DNA from 3 places in the Streptomonospora arabica genome. Region 2 is predicted to be linked to each of the others. Evidence: predicted binding sites of a transcription regulator. Region 2 holds the regulator's gene; each other region holds the start of a gene.
What was found. Region 2 encodes LexA, which represses DNA repair genes until DNA is damaged. Its sites were predicted from a motif close to TCGAACANNTGTTCGA; they were not measured.

Region 1 (6,806 bases), on a different contig from region 2:
CGTCTCGGGCTCCTCCCCCACCGCCACGGCCAGGGTCGACAAACCCACCGGCCCGCCGCGGAACTTGCCGCACAGCGCCTCCAGCACCGCGCGGTCGAGGCGGTCCAACCCGTGACCGTCGACCTCGAACAGCGCGAGCGCCGCGCAGGCGGTGTCGCGGGTGAGGCGGCCGTCGCCGTGCACTTCGGCGTAGTCGCGCACCCGCCGCAGGAGCCGGTTGGCGATGCGGGGTGTGCCGCGCGAACGCCCGGCGATCTCGGCGGCGGCGTCGCCGTCGACCTCGACCCCCAGCAGGCCGGCCGAGCGGTGCAGGATGCGCTCCAGGTCGGCGGCGGCGTAGAAGTCCATGTGCGCGGTGAAGCCGAAGCGGTCGCGCAGCGGCGCGGGCAGCAGGCCCGCGCGGGTGGTGGCGCCGACCAGGGTGAAGGGGGCGACGTCCAGCGGGATGGCGGTGGCGCCGGGGCCCTTGCCCACCATCACGTCGACGCGGAAGTCCTCCATGGCGACGTAGAGCATCTCCTCGGCCGGACGCGCCATGCGGTGGATCTCGTCGAGGAACAGCACCTCGCCCTCGTGCAGGGTCGACAGGACGGCGGCGAGGTCGCCGGAACGCTCGATCGCCGGCCCCGAGCTGATGCGCAGCGGCGCTCCCAGCTCGGCGGCGATGATCATGGCCAGCGTGGTCTTGCCCAGGCCGGGCCCGCCCGACAGCAGCACGTGGTCGGGGGCGCGGCCGCGCCGCTGGGCGCCGCGCAGCACCAGGCTCAGCTGCTCGCGCACGCGCTCCTGGCCGACGAAGTCCTCCAGGAGCCGCGGCCGCAGCGCACCCTCAAGCGCGCGCTCGTCGGTGTCGGCGTCGGCCGAGACGGCGTCCCGCTCGTAGTCGCTCATGGTTTCGCCATTCCTAGGCGCGGCTCAGGCGGCGCAGGGCGCTGCGCAGCAGCACGGCCACATCGGGGGTGTCGGCGGCTTCGGAGGCGACGGCGTCGGCCGCGGCCTCGGCGTCCTTGGCCGACCAGCCCAGGTTGACCAGGCCCGAGACCACCTGCGGACGCCACGGCGCCTCGGGGGCGGGAGCGGCGCCGTACTCGGCGAGGGCGGGGTCGGCGGCCGGGGGCGGGCCGAGCTTGTCGCGCAGTTCCAGAGCGATGCGCTGGGCGCCCTTGGGACCGATGCCCGAAACCCGGGTGAGGGCGGCGGTGTCCTCGGCGGCCACGGCGGCGCGCAGTGCGTCGGGGGTGTGCACCGCCAGGATGCCCAGCGCCAGCCGCGGCCCCACACCGCCGGCCTGCTGCAGGCGCTCGAACACGTCGCGCTCGTCGTCGTCGGCGAAGCCGTAGAGGGTCAGCGAGTCCTCGCGCACCACCAGGGAGGTGGCGACGGTGGCGTGCTCGCCCACCCGCAGTCCGGCGAGGGTCGCCGGTGTGCAGTGCACCGTCATGCCGACACCCCCGACCTCGATCACGGCGGTGCCGCCGGCGCGGGCGGCCACCCGGCCGCTGAGGAACGCGATCACTGCGAAGGTCACCTTCCCTGGGGGTCGGGGGCGCGGCGCGAGCGGCGCGCGAGCTCGACCTTGCGGGCGAAGTCCTGCTGGGCCCGGGCGATGCGGTCCTGGGCGCCGCCGCGCCAGATGTGGCAGATGGCCAGGGCGAGCGCGTCGGCGGCGTCGGCGGGTTTGGGCGCGGCGTCGAGGCCGAGCAGCCGCGCGACCATGGCCTGGACCTGCGCCTTGTCGGCCCGGCCGCTTCCGGTGATGGCGGCCTTGGCCTCGCTGGGCGTGTGCAGCGCGACCGGCAGCCCGCGGCGCGCGGCGCAGGTGATGGCGATCGCGCTGGCCTGCGCGGTGCCCATGACCGTGCTGACGTTGTGCTGGGCGAAGACCCGCTCGACGGCGACGGCGTCGGGGGCGTGGTCGTCGAGCCAGCGCTCGACGCCGCGCTCCACGCCCAGCAGCCGCTCGGCGAGGTCGCTCCCGGGGTCGGTGCGCACCACACCGGCGGCGGCCAGCGTCAGCGAGCGGCCGACGGAGCCGTCGACGACCCCCACCCCGCACCGGGTCAGCCCGGGGTCGACCCCCAGCACGCGCATGGTCGGCGGCTCCCTTCCGGCCCGGGCCTCGAACGTCCGTTCGCAGAGCCTACCGCCCGCAGGCTCCACCGCGCTCGGGGGACACGGGCCGGGGGCGGGGGTGCGCCGGGGAAGCCCGGGCTACATGCCGTTGCGGGAGCGGATCGCGGTGAGGTCCTCGCTGATGCGGAACAGCACGATCAGCACCTCCAGGCCCACGCGGGTGAGCAGCACCGCCACGGCGCCGCCGACCAGGGAGCCCAGCAGCGTGAGCAGCCCGGTCAGAGGGCTGAAGCCCATCAGCCCGAAGGAGCTGACGACGCCGCTGAGGGTGACGATGGCGATCAGCACCAGCCAGAGGACGAACAGGACGTGGATGATCCGGGTGGTGACGAAGCTGCGGAACCGCAGGTCGAACAGCGCGGCGAAGAAGCCGGCGCCGTCGGCCGCGGGAGGCGGTGCGGCGGGTGCGGGCCCCCCGGGGCCGCCGTAGGGCTGCTGGGGCGGCTGCTGCCAGCCCTGCTGGGGCCCCGATGCGCCGGGCGGCGGAGGCGTGCCCGGCTGCCCCGGCTGCGGTCCCGGGTAGCCGCCGGCGCCGGAGGGGCCCGGGGTGTCCGGGCCGGGCTGTCCGTACTGGCCGCCGTAGTCGGGGCGGCCGGGCTCGTAGGGGTTCTCGCCGGGGGGATTCATCAGGAGCTTTCCTCACGGGGGGCGGTGCTGACTGCTTCGGCGAGTGGCCACTCTATCGCGCGCGGCGAGGGGGCGCCGGGCTGTCGGATGAGGCGGGGGCCGCGGCGGGCGCGGGCCCGCCGGGCGGCGGGGGCGAAACGCCGCACGCCCCGTGTCCGGTCTCCGGGTGCGGGGCGTGCGGCGAAGGTGTGTGCGGCGCGGGCGCTAGCCGATCTTCGCCATGATCTCGTCGGGGATGTCGACGTTGGTGAAGACGTTCTGCACGTCGTCGGAGTCCTCCAGGGCGTCCACGACGCGCATGACCTTCTTGGCGTCCTCCTCGCCCACCTGCACCTCGACGCTGGGCAGGAAGGAGGTGTCGGCCGAGTCGTAGTCGATGCCGGCCTCCTGCAGGGCGGTGCGCACGTTGACGAGCTCGCCGGGCTCGCTGACGACCTCGAAGGACTCGCCCAGGTCGTTGACGTCCTCGGCGCCGGCCTCGACCACGGCGAGGGTGACGTCGTCCTCGCTGACGCCCTCCTTGGACACCAGCACGACGCCCTTGCGGCTGAAGAGGTAGGACACCGAGCCGGCGTCGGCCATCGAACCGCCGTTGCGGGTGACCGCCACGCGCACCTCCGAGGTGGCGCGGTTGCGGTTGTCGGTGAGGCACTCGACGAGCAGGGCGACGCCGCCCGGGGCGTATCCCTCGTACATGACGGTCTGCCACTCGGCGCCGCCGGCCTCCTCGCCGGAGCCGCGCTTGCGGGCGCGCTCGATGTTGTCGAGCGGGACCGAACTCTTCTTCGCCTTCTGGATGGCGTCGAACAGGGTGGGGTTGCCCTCCGGGTCCCCGCCGCCCGTGCGCGCCGCCACCTCGACGTTCTTCACCAGCTTGGCGAAGAGCTTGCCGCGCTTGGCGTCGATGGCGGCTTTCTTGTGCTTGGTGGTGGCCCACTTGGAGTGGCCGCTCATGCCTGTCCTTTCACCATGTCGACAAAGAGCCGGTGTATCCGCGGGTCACCGGTGAGTTCGGGATGGAAAGAGGTAGCCAGCAGGCCGCCCTGTCGTACCGCCACGATCCTACCGGCCCGCTCACCGTAGGCGATCTGGCCGAGGACGCGCACGCGCTCGCCGACGGCCTCGACCCAGGGCGCGCGGATGAAGACCGCCTCGAAGGGGTCGCCCCCGACGCCGTCGAGGTCGATGCCCGCCTCGAAGGACTCGGTCTGGCGCCCGAAGGCGTTGCGCCGCACCGTGATGTCGAGCCCGCCCAGGGTCTGCTGGTCCGCGGCGCCGTCGAGGATGCGGTCGGCCAGCAGGATCATGCCGGCGCAGGTCCCGTAGGCGGGCATGCCGTCGCCGATGTGCTTGCGCAGCGGCTCGACGAGGTCGTAGCGCGCGGCGAGCTTCGACATCGTGGTGGACTCCCCGCCGGGCAGGACCAGCCCGTCGACCCGGTCGAGGTCCTCGGGGTGGAGGACGGGGACGGCCGGGACGCCGAGTCCGCCGAGCACGCGCAGGTGCTCGGCGGTGTCGCCCTGCAGGGCGAGAACGCCGACGGTGGGTGTCGCGGACACGTGCTTCCTCGCTTCGGTGGCTCTCGGTCGCCGGTGCACGCGCAGCGCTGCGCCGGCGCGGGGCGCTCCCGCGCCGGCGGCGCCGGCGGGGCTACCAGCCGCGTCCGGCGTAGCGCTCGGACTCCTCCAGGTCGTCCAGGTTGATGCCGACCATGGCGTTGCCGAGGCCGCGCGAGACCTTCGCGATGACCTCGGGGTCGCGGTAGTGCAGGGTGGCCTGGACGATGGCGTCGGCGCGCTTGGCGGGATCGCCGGACTTGAAGATGCCCGAGCCGACGAAGACGCTCTCGGCGCCGAGCTGGCGCATCAGCGCGGCGTCGGAGGGAGTGGCCACGCCGCCGGCGGAGAACAGCGGCACGGGCAGCCTGCCGAGCGTGGCGACCTCCTTGACGACCTCGTAGGGCGCCTGGATCTCCTTGGCGGCGCCGAAGAGCTCGGGCTCGTCGAGGGTGCCGAGCCGGGCGATCTCGCTGCGGATGGCGCGCATGTGGCGGGTGGCCTCGACGACGTTGCCGGTGCCGGCCTCGCCCTTGGAGCGGATCATGGCCGCGCCCTCGGCGATGCGGCGGAGGGCCTCGCCGATGCTGGTGGCGCCGCAGACGAACGGGACGGTGAACGCCCACTTGTCGATGTGGTGGGCCTCGTCGGCGGGGGTCAGCACCTCCGACTCGTCGATGAAGTCGACGCCGAGGGACTCCAGCACCTGGGCCTCGACGAAGTGGCCGATGCGGGCCTTGGCCATCACCGGGATGGAGACGGCCTCGACGATGCCGTCGATCATGTCGGGGTCGGACATGCGGGCCACACCGCCGTGCCGGCGGATGTCGGCGGGCACCCGCTCCAGGGCCATGACCGCCACGGCACCGGCGTCCTCGGCGATCCGGGCCTGCTCCGGGGTGACCACGTCCATGATCACGCCGTTCTTGAGCTGCTCTGCCATCCCGCGCTTGACGCGGGTGGTACCGACGGCGCTGCCTGCCGGGGTGTCAACGGTGTTGGTCACGGTTGCGGACTCCCAATTAGTCATTCGGGCGGACCGGGGCGGGCGGCCCGGTGCGCGCTGGTAGGTCGACGTGGCACGTCAGCGGCGTGCCGCCGGTGCTGTCCCGGTTTCCATGGTAGTTCACCCGTTCGGATGGCTCTGTGGTGGCAACAGTGCGGGCCCGTTCGCTGTTCCGCCGGCGCCCGCGCGCGGAGCGGACGGCTGCCCGCCGGAGTCCGGTGCGGCCGCTCCGCTAGAGGTGCTCGGCGGAGGGCGGCTCGTCGTCCATCTCGAAGAACTCCGGCATGGGCGCGCTTCCGGCCAGGCGGAGCAGCCGCACCAGCCGGCCGGCGCGGACTTCGCGGATGCCGGCCACGGCGTCGTTGTAGAAGCGCCGCGCCAGTAGCACGCGCTTGCCGGCGGCCTCGACCTCGGCGACGACGCCGGCGGTGGCGCCGTCGGGCCGGCCCGCCATCTCCACGGCGAACCCGGGCTCGCCCAGCACGGCGCGCAGGGCACGCGAGAGGTTGCTTTCGGCCAGCTCGCGGGCAGCGCGGCCGTCGCCGTGGGCGCGGCGGGCGCGGGCGGCGGCGTCGCCCAGCAGCAGGGCCGAGGCCGGCTCCAGCGCCTGGGAGCCGGCGAGCTCCAGCACCACCGCGCCGCGCCGCAGCAGTGCCGCGTCCAGCGCGGCCCAGGCGGTCTCGACGCGGGTGTGCAGCCGGTCGAGCCGCCCCGCCCGCCAGGACACGTACGCCGACAGGAGTACCAGCGCCGCGACGGCCAGGGCTGCGATCGAGATCCACGTGGGCATCGGCGCCTACACGATCTCGGCGCGGCCGGCGGTCACCGGGCCGTGGTCGCGGCCCAGCGGAAGCACGGTCTCATAGACCCGCACGACGTCGGCGGCCACCGTGGTCCAGTCGTAGGCGCGCACCGCCTTGCGCGCCGCGTGGGAGAGGGCCCGGCGGCGCTCGGGGTCGTCGAGCAGCTCGGCGGCGCCGCGCGCCAGATCGGCGGGCTCGCCCGTGGCGAACAGCCGGCCGGCCTCGCCCTCGCGCAGGACCCGGGCGAAGGCGGGGATGTCGCTGGCCAGAAGGGGCGCGCCGGCCGACATGGCCTCGGCGAGCACGATCCCGAAGCTCTCCCCGCCCAGGTTGGGCGCGCAGAACACGTCCACCGAGTGGTAGGCGCGCACCTTGTCGACCTCGTCGACCCGGCCCAGGCACACCACGCGGTCGCGCAGCTCGGGCGCGACGCGCTCGCGGACCTCGTCGGTGTCGCCGGGGCCGGTGATCAGCAGCCGCAGTCCGGGGCGCTCGCGGGCGAGGGAGTCGAAGGCGTCCAGCAGCACGCCCAGGCCCTTGCGCGGCTCGTCCAGCCGGCCGAGGAAGCCGATCGCGCCTCCCTCGCCGGGCCAGCCGTCCAAGGGCCGGGCCTCGGTGTAGCGGTCGACGGCGACACCGTTGGGGATGAGCACGGCGTCGCCGCCCAGGTGCTCGACGAGC
Region 2 (6,806 bases):
GGCTTCATCGGCGGCAAGGAGGTCCGCAGGGTCGTGGTCAAGGCACCCAAGCTCGTCAACGTCGTCGTGGCCTGACCGATGGCGGGGAACGGGCGCGCGCCGGACCAGCGGGTCCGCGGCGAGCGGCACGGCTCTGCGCGGCGGCTGTGGATCGCGGCGGGGGCCGGGGCCGTCCTGGTCGTGGCCGTCGCGGTCACCGCCGGTCTGCTGGTGGGGCGCGGCGAGCCGGCCGAACAGGCCGACGAGGCCGACACCTACGCCTCCGCGCCTGCCTGCTCGGCGGTGCCCCAGGAGGCGGTGACCGAGCTGGTGCCCGGCGCCGAGCTGGAGACCAGCCGGCAGGGCCCCATGGAGAACGCGGACAGCTCCACCTGCGTGTGGACTTCGGTGGGCGCCGACGACGCCCCGCCGCGCTCGCTCCATCTGGACTTCACCGCCCACTTCACCGACAAGGCCGGCGAGGTCAGCGGCGCCCGCGCCGCCGGCCGGCGGCTGGAGCAGTTGGCGCCCATCGGCGACCTGGAGGGCGCCGATCCGGTCTCCGAGCTGGGCGAGGGCGCGCTGGTCTGGCCGGGTACCGCCGACGCCGCCTCCGCCGAGGTCGTCTTCCGCCGCGACAACATGCTCATCCAGGTCTTCTACGGCGGCGACGCCGGAGACGGCGGCATGGACTACGCCGCCGCCCGCGAGGGCGCCGTGGCCGCCGCAGAGCGGGTGGCCGACTCCTTGTAGGACGCCCCGCCGGGTCCGGTCCCGCGGGCGGCCGCGCGCGCTGCCGGTCGCACGCCCGCTGTCGGCGGGGGCGCGTGTTCGCCTGCCGGGCGGGCGGGGGAGTCCGCCCCCGCGCGGGTAGTAGCGTGACTGGGCGCCGCAGCGCCGCCGGGTTGCGCCCCGCGCGCCGAGCACCACGAGGACGGCAGTACAGGGAGGCACGCATGGCCCAGCCACCTTCGGGCGGTCCCGGGCACGGGCCGGGCGGAGTGCCCGGGCCGCCCGGCCCGCCGGAACGCCACGGGCCGCCCGCGCCGCCCGGCCCTCCCGCACCGTTCGGCGCCGCCGCCCAGCCCGAGCCCATCTCCTCGGCACCGGCGCAGAGCCGCGGATGCGCCACCGCGGTCGTGGCCACACTGGCGGTCGTCGTGCTGGTGCTGGCCGCCGCCGGCGTGTGGGCGATCGTCTCGCTCACCTCTGCGCCGGGCGGCGAGTACGAGTCGGCGCCCGACTGCTCGGTGGTGCCCGGCGGCGTCCTCGACGGCCTGGTCCCCGCGCGCGACACCGAGCTCAGCCGCAGGATCGCCGACTTCGACCCGGAGCGCCGCGAAGGCTACGAGTGCCGTTGGGAGACGCCGCAGACCGCCTCCGAGGTGCCCGCGGCCGCGCGCGTGGTGATCGTCCGCTACGCCGACCGCACCGGCAGGCCGGGGACCGAGGCCGCGTCTACGGCGCTGGAGGCGGCTGCGCGGGGAAAGGCGTCTCCGCACAAGCTGTCCGGGCTCGGCGACGAGGCCAAGGGCTGGAGCGAGTCGGTGCAGGGCTTCGACTGGGGCTGCACCGCGGTGCGGCTGTCGAACCTGTACACGATGGCCTGCCACACCGCCGCGGTCGACTACCAGGCCAGTGAGTCGATCCCCGCCGACGTGGCGCTGGCCAACGCCGAGTCCCTGGCCCGGGCCGTCACCGCCGAGATCGAAAAGGGCGACTACTGAGGCCGTGGCCGCACGCGCCCGCCACTGCCGGGCGCACGCGGTGCCGGTCGGGCGCCGTGTTCCGGCTGAACCGCCGATCATCGAACACACCCCGGCTAGAGGCCGGTCTCGGACTCCAGGAAGGTGCGCAGGGCGGGGGCCACGTCGGGGGAGAAGCGGCGCCGGGAGTCGAGCGCCTCCGCCCCGGGCGCGTCGCTGTACCTGCGGAACACGTGGTCGGCGCCGGGGATGTCGGCCCGCTCGCCGTCGGGCAGCCCGGTCATCAGGCGGTCGACGTCGCCGCGCGCGATCTGCGAGTCGGCGGTGCCCCACAGGACGAGCGTTGCGGTGCCGGCGGGCAGGCCGCGCGCCAGGCGCACGGGGTCCATCGCGTCGATGCGGCGCAGGAAGTCCTGGTACCGGGGAGCGAAGAGGCCCCCGAAGCCCTGCGGGAGGTCGGCCTCCTCCAGTTCGTCGCCGTCGCGGATTCCGGCGACGGCGGTCCGCACGTCCGAGAGCGCCTGGTCGGCCGCGGCGTAGTCCATGGAGCCGGCGGCCTCGGCCCTGCGGACCTGCTCGGTGATCTGCCGGTCGACGACGTCGAGGTAGCGGCGGCCCGGCGGGGCGGCGAGGACGAGTGCGCGCGGCGGATGCTCCTCGACGATCTCGTGGGCGCGCAGCGCGAACAGGGCGCCCTCGCTGTGGCCCAGCACGATGAGCCGCGAGGGGTCGACCTCGGGCCGCGACGCCAGGTGCGCGTAGGCGTCGGCGACCTCCTGGGCGAAGACGCCGTAGCCGACGGCGGCGTCCTCCTCGCGCGAGGCCATGCCGGTCTCGCCGCTGCCGAGCTTGTCGTAGCGCAGGGAGGCGACCCCCATGTCGGCCAGCAGGCGCGCGAAGTTCTTGTTCGTGCCGGCGTCGGGCCGCCCCGGGCTGTTGCCGTCGCGGTCGGTGGGGCCGCTGCCGGAGACGATCAGCGCCGCGGGCAGGTCGCCACCGCCGCCGGGTGGCAGGGCGAAGGTGCCGTGCAGGGTGTCGGGGCCGCTGCGGAAGGTGACCTCGCTCTGCTGCGGCCGGATGCCGGGCGGCTCGGCGGGCCCGGAGTCGTCGGTTCCGGGGCTGCAGCCGGTGGCCAGGAGGGCCGCCAGGAGCGCGGAGACGGCGGCGGCGCGCAAGGGCGAGCGGACGGGCATGGTCCCTACCGTAGTGCCCGCCGCGCCCGCGGGTGCGGGGTGTGCCGGGGATCGGCGGCGTGCGGCGCGCCGGGCGGCCCTGAGCGTCGGGCGGCACGCGAGGATTCGGCCTTTGGTCCCTGGCGCGGAGCCGCCGTCGCGGCGTAGGGCGGGGGATCGGTGCGGGGGCGGGGTCAGGGATAACCGTTGGGTTCCGAAAAGGCGACGGGTTCGTGATCTACAGCGAAGATCACGAACCCGTGCCAAAGCGAGGCGAACTCGTTATGCCGACGCGGCGGCGGCTCACACGCGCCGGAGCACGGCCACCACCTTGCCCAGGATGGTGGCGTCGTCGCCGAGGATGGGCTCGTATTCGTCGTTGCGCGGCAGTAGCCACACGTGGTCGGAGTCGCGCTTGAACGCCTTGACCGTGGCCTCGTCGTCGAGCATCGCCGCGACGATGTCGCCGTTGTTGGCCTCGGGCTGCTGGCGGACGACGACCAGGTCACCGTCGGTGATGGCGGCGTCGACCATCGAGTCGCCGACGACGTTGAGCATGAACAGCCGGCCCTCGCCCACGAGCTGCTTGGGCAGCGTGAGGACGTCCTCGATGGACTCCTCGGCCAGGATGGGGCCGCCCGCCGCGATGCGCCCGACCACCGGGACGGCGGTCGCGCGGGACTCGTCGGCCTCGGGGGTCTCCTCCAGCTGGTCCCAGGAGCGCACCGGCGGCTGGCCCGGAATGCGGATTTCGACCGCTCGTGGGCGGTTCTGGTCGCGGTAGAGGTAGCCCTTGCGTTGCAAGACCTTCAGTTGGTGCGCCACACTGGACGGGCTCGATAGCCCCACCGCGTCGCCGATCTCCCGGATGGACGGTGGATATCCGCGCTGCCGCACATAGCGGTGGATGCAGTTCAGCACGCTCTGCTGGCGTGCGGTGAGCTGCGGCGCCCCCTCGGCGCTGTCAGCGGAGTCCTGAGAATCGGCGGGTGGAGCGGCAGCGGACCGGAGCGCGGTGACGGACCCCCCGCCCGTGTGAGGTTCCTGGGTTCCGTGGTTCTCCTCCGGCACGGCCGGCCTCCTCGGCGGTCGGTTGTTCTGGGTGCGGCTATCGGCGGGCGTCAGGCGGATCCCCCGACTCGAGGGACCAGCCGGTCGATCAGTGTTCGGCAGCGGTAGCGCGTGTTCAGCCACTGAACGTGGCGTCGCCGATACCGCAGCGAAACATGTCCAACGTTACTGCGTGCACACGGCAATATCAAACAAACGTTCGAGATGGTGCTGAAAAATTCGCTCGAATGCGGTAGGAATCGAACGTTAGTTCTAACGAACTGGCGTACGAAGGTGAGGACTGTGCGGCCATGACTATGTCAGCGTCTCAATCCGCCACTGCGTTCGAATCCCCCTTGACCTGGCCCGACACCCCACGAACCGATGACCGCGGGCCCGCCGTCCGGCTGCCGCGGCGCGCGCGGCTTTCCGTGGTCCCGCCGCAGGCGCCGCCGGCCGAGGAGGCCGAACGCGAAGGCGCTTCCGGCGCCGACCCGTTCCCGGGAGCGCACGACGGCGCGCTGTTCGACTGGGCGCGGCAGCTGCCCGAGTGGAGCGCCGCCGCGGCGGCCCCGCCGAGGGCGGCCCGGCGTCCGCGGCAGGCGGCACCGGCCCCGGCGCGGGCTCTGCGCCCGGCCGCCGTCCCGGCACCGCGCCCCGCTCCGGTGCTCGGCGCCGCAGCCGAACTGTGGAACGAGCGCCTCACGCGCCGAGGGCGCGTCGTGGTGGGCGCGGCGGTCTCGGCGCTGGCGACCGCCCTTCTGGCCGGCCTGCTGCTGGCCGTGGGCACCGCCGGAGCCTCCGCCACGGGCCCGGCGCCCGCGGAGTCGGCGCTGCACGAGGAGGCGCCTCCCACCGTGGTCGTCCGCGACGGTGACACCCTGTGGTCGATCGCCGAACGTGTGCGTCCCGGCGACGATCCGCGCAGCACCGTGCACGAGATCGTGAAGGTGAACGGCCTCAGCGAGTCCGAGATCGAGCCCGGCCAGGAACTCGTGATGCCCGAGTTCTAGCCGGTGCCGCGGCCGCGGCACCGCACCGGCCCGAGCGCCCTCCGCCGCCGCTGCAGCCACCGTCGCCCTCACCGTCCGCGGTTCGGGGCGGGGGCGACAGGCCCGGCGCGATGGAAGGGGTGCGCGGCGGCGGGACCGCGTTCCTGCTCGGCGTCCACTGCTCGGCTTCCTCCCGGTCGTGGCCTCTGCCCGATGACGGAATGATCATGGCAGGGGGCTGCGACAGAACGGCGCCGTCGGCGGCCCGCACCGGCGTCGGCGCGGGCCGAGCGCCCGTGGCAACGCCCCGGGGGCCGCGGCCCCCGGCGGCCGACGTGCCCTGCCCGGCGCGCCGGGAGGACGCCGGCCTGACGCGTCCCGCGGCGTCGCTACAGGTCGTCCAGGCGCCAGGACGCGGGCGGGTCGGCCACCACCCGCACCGACTCGGCACGGAGGTCCTCGGGGCCGGGCACCGTGGTTCCGGGGAGTGCGACGGCCGCCGCGCCCCAGGCCACGGCGCGGCGCAGGCGCCCCTCCGGCGAGCCGTCGGCCGAGAGGTAGCCCGCCAGCGCGCAGTCGCCCGCGCCCACGGTGCTGCGCGGCACGACCGACGGGCCCTGGCCCCACCAGGTGCCGTCGGCCTCGGCGAGCACGGCTCCGTGCGGCCCCAGGGTGACCAGGACCGCGCGGTTGCCCCGGGCCACGGCCGTGCCTGCTGCGCGGGCGACGTCGCCGACGGTCTCCATATCCCGGCCCGCGAGCGCGCTCAGCTCCTCGCGGTTGGGCTTGAGCAGCGCGTTGCCGCCCGCCGCGACAGCGGCCTCCAGCGGTTCGCCCGAGGTGTCCAGCGCGAGCGGCACGCCGCGGGAGCCGGCCAGCTTGGCCAGGCGCGCGTAGAAGTCGACCGGCGCACCGACAGGCAGGCTTCCGCTGGCCACGAGCCACTCCGGGCCGCGCGCCAGCTCGGCCTCGACCGTCTCCAGCAGGCCGTCGATCTCCTCCGGCGCCAGTTCGGGGCCGGAGCTGTTGAGCTTGGTCGTGGTGCCGTCGCCCTCGGCCAGCGTGAAGTTCTTGCGCGTGGTGCCGGCGATCGGCACCGCGACGTGGTGCAGGTCGCCCAGCAGGGAGGTGAGCTCGGCACCCGTCGCGCCGCCGACCGGCAGCACGGCGGTGGTCGCATGCCCCATCGCGCGCAGCGCGCGGGAGACGTTGACCCCCTTGCCGCCCGCCTCGGTGGTAGGCGACCTGATGCGCAGTATGCCGCCGAGGCGCAGCTCGGGCACTTCGAGCGTGTGGTCGACGCTGGGGTTGGGCGTACAGGTCAGGATCATGCGGGCCTGCTCCGTGCTTCAACGGCGGTGGCGGTCGGGGCCGCCGCGGCGGCGAACCGCGGGCGGCGCCCGGTGGCGGCCGCCGGGGCCGCGGAATCCGCAGCGACCGCATCGGGGACGGACGGGCCGGCGATCAGTCGGAAGCGCGCTGGATCCGGGGCGCTGCGCCCGGCGCAATGTGTGTGTGAGCCCGCATTTGCCGATCCGTTTGGTTGTTGCCCTCTTTGATTATGTCCGTTTGCCCTCGACAGTCAACCGGTTTCGCTCAAATGAGCACAGGTCCGGGGGTGTGGCGACGTCCGATACCGGCCACGCCGGACTCGGCGAACCGGTGGTCGTGGCTCCCGCCCGAAACGACGGAAGCCGCGGCGGTCACCGGTGACCGCCGCGGCTTCCGTCGTGCCGCAGACCGCGCTCAGAGCGCCGGGATGTCCTCGGGCAGCAGCGTGTTGAAGTCGTCGCGGCCCGCGTTCTCGGCGTGCACCAGGCGGCCCGCCTGCCGGGTGACCATGCGCTCCAGCACCTGGCGGGCGTAGCGCCCGTTGCCGAACGAGGAGTCGCGCGGCACCTGGGAGA
Region 3 (6,806 bases), on a different contig from region 2:
GCGTGCGCGCGTTCGAGGAGAACGAGGGCCGCCGCCCGCGCATCCTGGTCGCCAAGATGGGCCAGGACGGCCACGACCGCGGCCAGAAGGTGATCGCCACGGCGTTCGCCGACCTCGGCTTCGACGTGGACGTGGGTCCGCTGTTCCAGACACCGGCCGAGGTCGCGGCCCAGGCCGCCGAGTCCGACGTGCACATCGTCGGCGTCTCGTCGCTGGCCGCCGGCCACCTCACCCTGGTGCCGGCGCTGCGCACCGAGCTGGAGTCCCTGGGCCGGCCCGACATCAAGGTCGCGGTGGGCGGCGTGATCCCCCCGGCCGACCACGGCGCCCTGTACGAGGCCGGAGCGGCGGCGATCTTCCCGCCGGGCACGGTCATCGCCGAGGCGGCGGTGGGTCTGCTGGAGACCCTGGAGTCCGAGCTGGGCCACCGGCCGTGAGCCGGGCACGGGAGGTGCCCGCCGAGGAGCCCGGATGAGCCGCGCCGTCGACGTCGACGCCTACGCCGAGGGGGTCCTGGCCGGTCACCGCCCCACGCTCGCGCGCGCCATCACGCTGGTCGAGTCGCGCCGGCCCGACCACGCCGAGCTCGCCCAGCGGCTCCTGGTGCGGCTCCTGCCGCACGCCGGCACGGCCCACCGGGTCGGCATCTCCGGGGTGCCCGGCGTGGGCAAGTCCACGTTCATCGACACCCTGGGCACGCGGCTGACCGCCCAGGGGCACCGGGTCGCGGTGCTGGCGGTGGACCCCTCCTCCACCCGATCGGGCGGCAGCATCCTCGGCGACAAGACCCGCATGGGCCGGCTCTCGGTCGACCCGCAGGCGTTCGTGCGGCCGTCGCCGACGGCGGGCACGCTCGGCGGGGTGGCCCGCGCCACCCGCGAGACCATGGTGCTGATGGAGGCCGCGGGCTTCGACGTCGTGCTGGTCGAGACCGTGGGAGTGGGCCAGTCCGAGGTCGCGGTGGCCAAGATGGTCGACTGCTTCTGCTTTCTGACCCTGGCGCGCACCGGCGACCAGTTGCAGGGGATCAAGAAGGGCGTGCTGGAGCTCGTCGACCTGGCGGCGGTGAACAAGGCGGACGGCCCCCACGAGGCCGACGCCCGCAGGGCCGCACGCGAGCTCTCCCGCGCGCTCCGCATGCTCCAACCGGTGCACCCGGCTTGGCGTCCGCCCGTTCTGACCTGCAGTGGCCTGACCGGCGACGGACTCGACGACTTCTGGGGGACGGTCCTCGACCACCGTGCGGCGCTGGAGGAGGCCGGGGAACTCGAGGGGCGCCGCAGCCGCCAGCAGGTCGACTGGATGTGGGCGCAGGTGCGCGACCGCCTGATGGACAGCCTGCTCGCGCATCCGCGGGTGCGCGAGGACGCTCCGCGCCTGGAGTCCGGCGTGCGCGCCGGCGAGCTCACCCCCACGCTGGCGGCCGAGCGGATCCTCGCCGACTTCGGCGCCGGAGGCGCAGCGGGGCAGGGGGATGCCGCGTCGGGGCGCGGGGACGAATCGGACGAAGGGCATGATTCATCACATCCTCCGCTTAGCCCGTGAAGGCGGCGTTGTGTGTGGGGAGTGAAACACGCCACAATGGCCCCGGGTCTGGAACGTCCCGGTTGTGGAGAAAATACTTGCGAGACGGCATTCCCGCAGGGCGGTAGGCCTAATACCGTATGTGGTCGAAGGTTTACGGGAGCAGGGGCCGTTCTCCGGCGGTCCTGTTCATCGGCGTCGGCCGGGTCGCGAACCCTCCCGCTCAAGGCCGCCGCCGCAACAGAACGCGGATGGACCCCTACCGAAATCCGCTGTTTTCCGTAGGGTGAGCAAGGGGACCCCTCATCGACACGTGGGGCTGGGAGGAGTGAACGTGCACAGGCTTGGGCTGAGCACCCGGGTCGACAACCACAGCGTGATCGTGAGCGTCGAGGGCGACCTCGACATCGCGACCGCCGACGACCTCCACGAACATGTCCTGTCCGCGATCGACAAGCACGGTCCGTGGTTGATCCTCGACCTGACGGGGCTGGAGTTCATGGACTCCAGCGGCCTGAACGTCGTCATCAACGCCTACCGGGCTGTGAAGGAGCACGGTGGCAGCCTTGCGCTGGCCGCGCCGAACGAACGGGTGACCAAGGTCGTCCGCCTCGTCGGCCTGCACCGGCAGGTTCCGGTCCACAACTCCGTTTCGGCGGCCGTCAACGCCATGGAGCTGCTGGAGAGCAAGCAGCAGGCGGGCTGAACCCCCCGCACCCCATGGACGACCGCGCCGCGGCGCGCGGCGCCCCGGGACTCCGGGGCCGCCGCCGTGCCGTGCGGCCGACGGGCCCGCGCCGTACTCGGAGTCTCCTTGCCCTTCCCGTGGGACCACAACGTCCACTACCACGAGTATCTGCTGCGCCAGGTGCCCGGCCACTGCGTGCGCGCGCTCGACGTCGGCTGCGGGACGGGGCGCTTCGCCCGCCGCCTCACCGCCCGGTGCGCCCGCGTCGAGGCCGTCGATCCCGACCCGGCCATGATCGCCGAGGCCCGTGAGCGCACACCGCGGCGGCTCGGCGTGCAGCACACCAACACGGCCCTGGCGGACTACGGCATCGCGGCCGGCGCCTACGACTTCGTCTCCGCCGTCGCCAGCCTCCACCACATGGACTTCGCCGAGTCGGTGCGGGCGATGGCCCACGGGCTCGCGCCGGGCGGCGTGCTCGCCGTCCTCGGGCTCTACCGCGAGGAGACCGCGGCCGACCACGCCGCCGGGGCCGCCGCCCTGGCTCCGCAGTGGGCGATCGGCGCCGGCCTGTTCGCCGCCCGCACCCTCACCGGTGTCCCCAGCCCTGCGGCCGAGGCGCCCGTTCCGATGCGCGAGCCCCGGATGAGCCTGCGCGGGGTCCGCCTCGCGGCCCGGCGCCACTTGCCCGGAGCCCGCGTGCGGCGCCTGCTCTTCTGGCGCTACTCGCTCGTCTACCGGCGCCCGCTCGCCGGGTGAGCACGGCGCCGGCCGGCGCCGCCGCTGGGTAGCCTCGATGCCATGCCCACACCCGATTTCATCCTCCGCCTGCGCAAGCACGTGGGACACGAGCTGCTCTGGCTGACGGGCGTGACCGCCGTGGTCATCGCGGAGTCGGGGGAGATCCTGCTGCACCGGCGCGCCGACGACGGGGCCTGGAGCACGCCCGGCGGCATCCTGGAGCCCGGCGAGCAGCCGGCCGCCGCCCTCGTGCGCGAGGTTGCCGAGGAGACCGGCGTCGACGTGGTCTGCGAGCGGATCGCCAGCGTCGTCACCGAGCCGCCGTTCACCTACGGAAACGGCGACCGGGTGCAGTTCATGGACGTCACCTTCCGGTGCCGCCCGGTGGGCGGGAGCGCGCGCCCCGACGAGGAGGAGTCGCTGGAGGTCGGCTGGTTCGCCCCCGACCGGCTGCCCCCGATGAACGAGCGGATCATGCGCCGCATCGCCCACGCCCGCGAAGAGGGACCCGCGTACTACACCGCGCCTTAGCCTGCACACCCGGCTTCGCTCGGCCCGCCCCGCAGCCGAGGACCCGCGCCGCCCCTGGGGGCGGCCCCGGGCAGCCGGGGCGGTCGAGTCCGGCGCGGGTGCGGCAGGGGTTTCGCAGCGTCCGCGCGAGGGCGGCCTGTCCCGCCGGTGCGCCCCGACCCCGGTTGCGGTCGCCGGGCCTCCACGGGGATCGACGAACCGGGGCCGGGCACCGCGCCGTGACGTGGGAAGGACCGTCGAACGCGCCGTCGGTCTGCGGGAGCACCACGTCCGACCAGGGTGGAAACAAGCGCGGTGTGTGTTCGCCCGGTCGCTGCCCTCCTGCGCGGCGCCCCGGCACCACTCTTGCTGCTTCTCGTCCGCCGGCAGGGAGTCGCCCCGACTCCTTCCCCGGCCGTGCGAGGGCGGTACCGGTCCCTGCCGCAGCGGCCCGCGCCGGTCGGCGGTGCGGACCCGCGCGGCGGGACGCGCTCCGGCTGTCGGCGCGGTGCGCGATGCTGGTGCCATGAGCGGACCGGCGAAGGACGATCCCGGGACCTCCGGGGCGGACGTCGAGCATCTCGCCGCGGTCCTGGCCCGGCGCAGGCGCGAGCTGTCGGGCGGCAGGGCGACGATCGGCGCCTCCTCGGTGGTCCACGCGGTCGAGGAGACGACGTGGGTGGGCGTGCGGGTCCCGGCGGTCGTGTGCCGCGCCGCCGCCGACCCGTTGCGCCTGCGGCCGACCGAGAGCCCGGTGACCTGCCGCCGCTGCCTCAGGCGGGCCGGCGGGCGCCGCTCCACCCGGGCGGGCCGGGGACAGACCGAACTGGAGGTGTGACGCGGGCCGTCCGAGCGCGGCCGCCCGCGGCCGTGCCGCCCGGCCGCTGTACGCGAGGCGGCCGGGCGCGTGGCCGATCAGCCCCACAGGCGGCGCATCGTCCAGTCGCCGGTGGTGTTGTCGCAGCTGATGTCGGCGATGCTCAGCTCGCCGTCAGGGGACTCGGCGGCGACGCGCACCAGCCGCATGTCGGCGGCCGCGGCCTTGGCGCTGCGAGCGGCGCGTTCGTCCGGCGATCCCCAGGCGCCGATGACGCGCCGGACACGGTAGGTGCGGTCGCGCCAGGCGAAGAACGCCGGGTGACCGCCGGTGGTCGATCTGACGTCGATCCGTTCGTTGTAAAGACTCACCCGGCCAGTGTATCGAACATGCGTTCGAGTCGACAGTCGCCGGAGGCGTGTCGCGGCGGGCCACTACCTTAGGACCGCATCGGGGTCCGCCGCCGGGCGGCGCGCTGTCGACCGCCGGTTCGGTGATGCGCACGACCCCCGGCGACCGGCTGATACACCGTCGCTTGGGTGGCCGGTCGGCGCCCGCGCTTCGGCGTGTCGCGCCGCGGGCCGAGGGTCGCCGGCGGTCCGCGAGGGGCCGCGGAGGGCTCCCGGGCGGCGGCGAGGGCGTGCCCCCTGCCGTGTCGCGGAAGCGGTTGCGGCCCGACCGCTCCTCGCGGGGCGGTCGGCCGGGCGTCCAGAGACCGACCGGATGGTATGCCTATGCTGGAACGTGCGCCACGGTGCGCAGGACTCGGCAGACGGGAAGGCGCATGCACAACACGGACGGCTCCGAGCGGTCGGCGACCGCACCCGACCGCGGCCGCGCGGTTCCCGAGCGGCTGCTCTCGGTGGCCACCCGGCTCTTCGCCGATCAGGGCTTCGAGCGCACCTCCGTGCAGGAGCTGGTGTCGGCCGCCGGAGTGACCAAGGGGGCGATGTACCACTACTTCGCGTCCAAGGAGGACCTGCTCTACGCGATCTACCAGCGCGTGCTCTCCATGCAGACGGAGCGGCTCACCAGGTTCGCCGGCGCCGAGGGCCCGGTCAGCGAGCGCCTGCGCAAGGCCGCGGCCGACGTCGTGCACACCACTGTGGACAGCCTCGACGACACCCGGATCTTCTTCCGGTCGCTGCACATGCTCTCCGACGACCGGCTGACGGCCGTGCGCAAGGAGCGGCGCCGGTACCACGAGTGCTTCCGCGGCATGATCGAAGAGGGCCAGCGCGAAGGCGTGTTCCGCACCGACGTGCCCGCCGACATCGCCGTCACCCAGTACTTCGGCGCCGTGCACCACCTCAGCACCTGGTACCGCGCAGGTGGCGAGCTGACCGGCTCGGAGGTCGGCGCCTACTTCGCCGAGCTCCTTCTGGCCGAGCTCCGCCCGGCCGGGCCCGGCTCGGGCGCCTGAACGGGCAGGCGCGCCCCCGGTCCGGAGGTACCCCGCCCCCGTGGACGGCCGCGACCCCCGGCCACCGGGGCGTGGACCGTCAGAAGAAGAGGCGCCCCGGGCGGGAGCGGTCGCGCAGGGCGGCCATCCGCTTGGTGTTGGCGGGCCGGCTGGAGAGCAGGTTGTAGAGGAACACGAACGGTCCCCGGTCGGTGCGCGCGCGCTCGGCCATCTCGCTCATGTTCACCTGCGTGTACAGGCGGGCTCCCCCCGCCGGCAGCCGGACCGCGTGCACTCCCTCGGGGCAGTACGCGTGCGCGTGGTTGTCCGCCGTGTACTCCATGGCGCGCGACAGCGCGGCGCCGAGCACGGGCACCAGCCGGGCGGGCGCCGTCACGGCCCGCAGGTGGAACGACGCGTGGCCGGCGGCGATGTGGCCCAGTTGGTGGGCGGCGACGAAGCGCAGGGCGTCGGGGTCGCGCAACCGGCCGTCGGAGTCGAACAGGTCGCCGGGCACCACGATGTAGCCGCGCCTGCCGTGTCCGATGCCCCAGGCCCGCGAACCGGCGCTCGCGGCCGGGTAGACGTAGGCGTCGGGCGCGCCGGCCAGCCCCATGCCGGCGCTCAGCCGGCGGATGGCGTGGTCGGCGTCGGGGAACTGGGTGGGCGAGATGCGGACCGACTGCGCCCGGCGGCGCGCGTGCCGCAGGCCGGCCGCCGCCCAGCAGCCGCCGGGGATGCCCGCGAGCACGAGCCCGGCCGCCCAGAGGGCCGCGCCTTCACCCGTCCACAGCGTGTGGACGGCAGCGCCGATCACGCAGCAGGTGACCAGGACGGCCGCGAGCGTCAGCGGTACCTCCCAGGGGTGCCGGGAGACGGCCAGCGGCTCGTTCGGCGCCGCATCACCGGCACGGGGACCGAAACCGGCCGGCACCGGAGCGGGCCGCACCGGCGTGTGTGCGGGCGCGTGCCCGGCCCCCGCGCCCGCCCGCGCCGGCCGCAGCTGCGGGTCCCGCCGGACGAGCTGCGCGGGAGCGCGGGCGGCGGCCGCGCGCGGCGCGCGGGTACGAGCGGCGGAGCGCCGCGGTGGGAGGCGGCGCTGACCGTCGCCGGAGGCCGCCGTT

Region 1: a site for LexA is predicted at 2,120-2,135, ahead of ruvC (crossover junction endodeoxyribonuclease RuvC). Genes of this name have one in related genera too.
Region 3: a site for LexA is predicted at 4,664-4,679, ahead of ABD284_RS10275 (DUF6504 family protein). Genes of this name have one in related genera too.

The regions. Positions count from the first base shown of each region.
Region 1 is NZ_BAAAQI010000013.1:57,238-64,043, forward strand. It holds gene ruvB (Holliday junction branch migration DNA helicase RuvB) at 1-891, opposite strand, end outside; gene ruvA (Holliday junction branch migration protein RuvA) at 905-1,516, opposite strand; gene ruvC (crossover junction endodeoxyribonuclease RuvC) at 1,525-2,091, opposite strand; gene ABD284_RS18935 (DUF4282 domain-containing protein) at 2,212-2,760, opposite strand; gene ABD284_RS18940 (YebC/PmpR family DNA-binding transcriptional regulator) at 2,965-3,714, opposite strand; gene pdxT (pyridoxal 5'-phosphate synthase glutaminase subunit PdxT) at 3,711-4,319, opposite strand; gene pdxS (pyridoxal 5'-phosphate synthase lyase subunit PdxS) at 4,411-5,346, opposite strand; gene ABD284_RS18955 (hypothetical protein) at 5,555-6,112, opposite strand; gene ABD284_RS18960 (glycosyltransferase family 4 protein) at 6,119-6,806, opposite strand, start outside.
Region 2 is NZ_BAAAQI010000018.1:68,679-75,484, forward strand. It holds gene leuS (leucine--tRNA ligase) at 1-75, shown strand, start outside; gene ABD284_RS21925 (hypothetical protein) at 79-732, shown strand; gene ABD284_RS21930 (hypothetical protein) at 936-1,706, shown strand; gene ABD284_RS21935 (alpha/beta hydrolase family protein) at 1,802-2,878, opposite strand; gene lexA (transcriptional repressor LexA) at 3,161-3,928, opposite strand; gene ABD284_RS21945 (LysM peptidoglycan-binding domain-containing protein) at 4,264-4,920, shown strand; gene ABD284_RS21950 (1-phosphofructokinase family hexose kinase) at 5,289-6,230, opposite strand; gene ABD284_RS21955 (right-handed parallel beta-helix repeat-containing protein) at 6,646-6,806, opposite strand, start outside.
Region 3 is NZ_BAAAQI010000005.1:13,101-19,906, forward strand. It holds gene scpA (methylmalonyl-CoA mutase) at 1-437, shown strand, start outside; gene meaB (methylmalonyl Co-A mutase-associated GTPase MeaB) at 472-1,545, shown strand; gene ABD284_RS10255 (anti-sigma factor antagonist) at 1,859-2,230, shown strand; gene ABD284_RS10260 (class I SAM-dependent methyltransferase) at 2,339-2,971, shown strand; gene ABD284_RS10265 (NUDIX hydrolase) at 3,014-3,484, shown strand; gene ABD284_RS10270 (hypothetical protein) at 3,990-4,301, shown strand; gene ABD284_RS10275 (DUF6504 family protein) at 4,379-4,651, opposite strand; gene ABD284_RS10280 (TetR/AcrR family transcriptional regulator) at 5,065-5,703, shown strand; gene ABD284_RS10285 (M48 family metallopeptidase) at 5,783-6,806, opposite strand, start outside.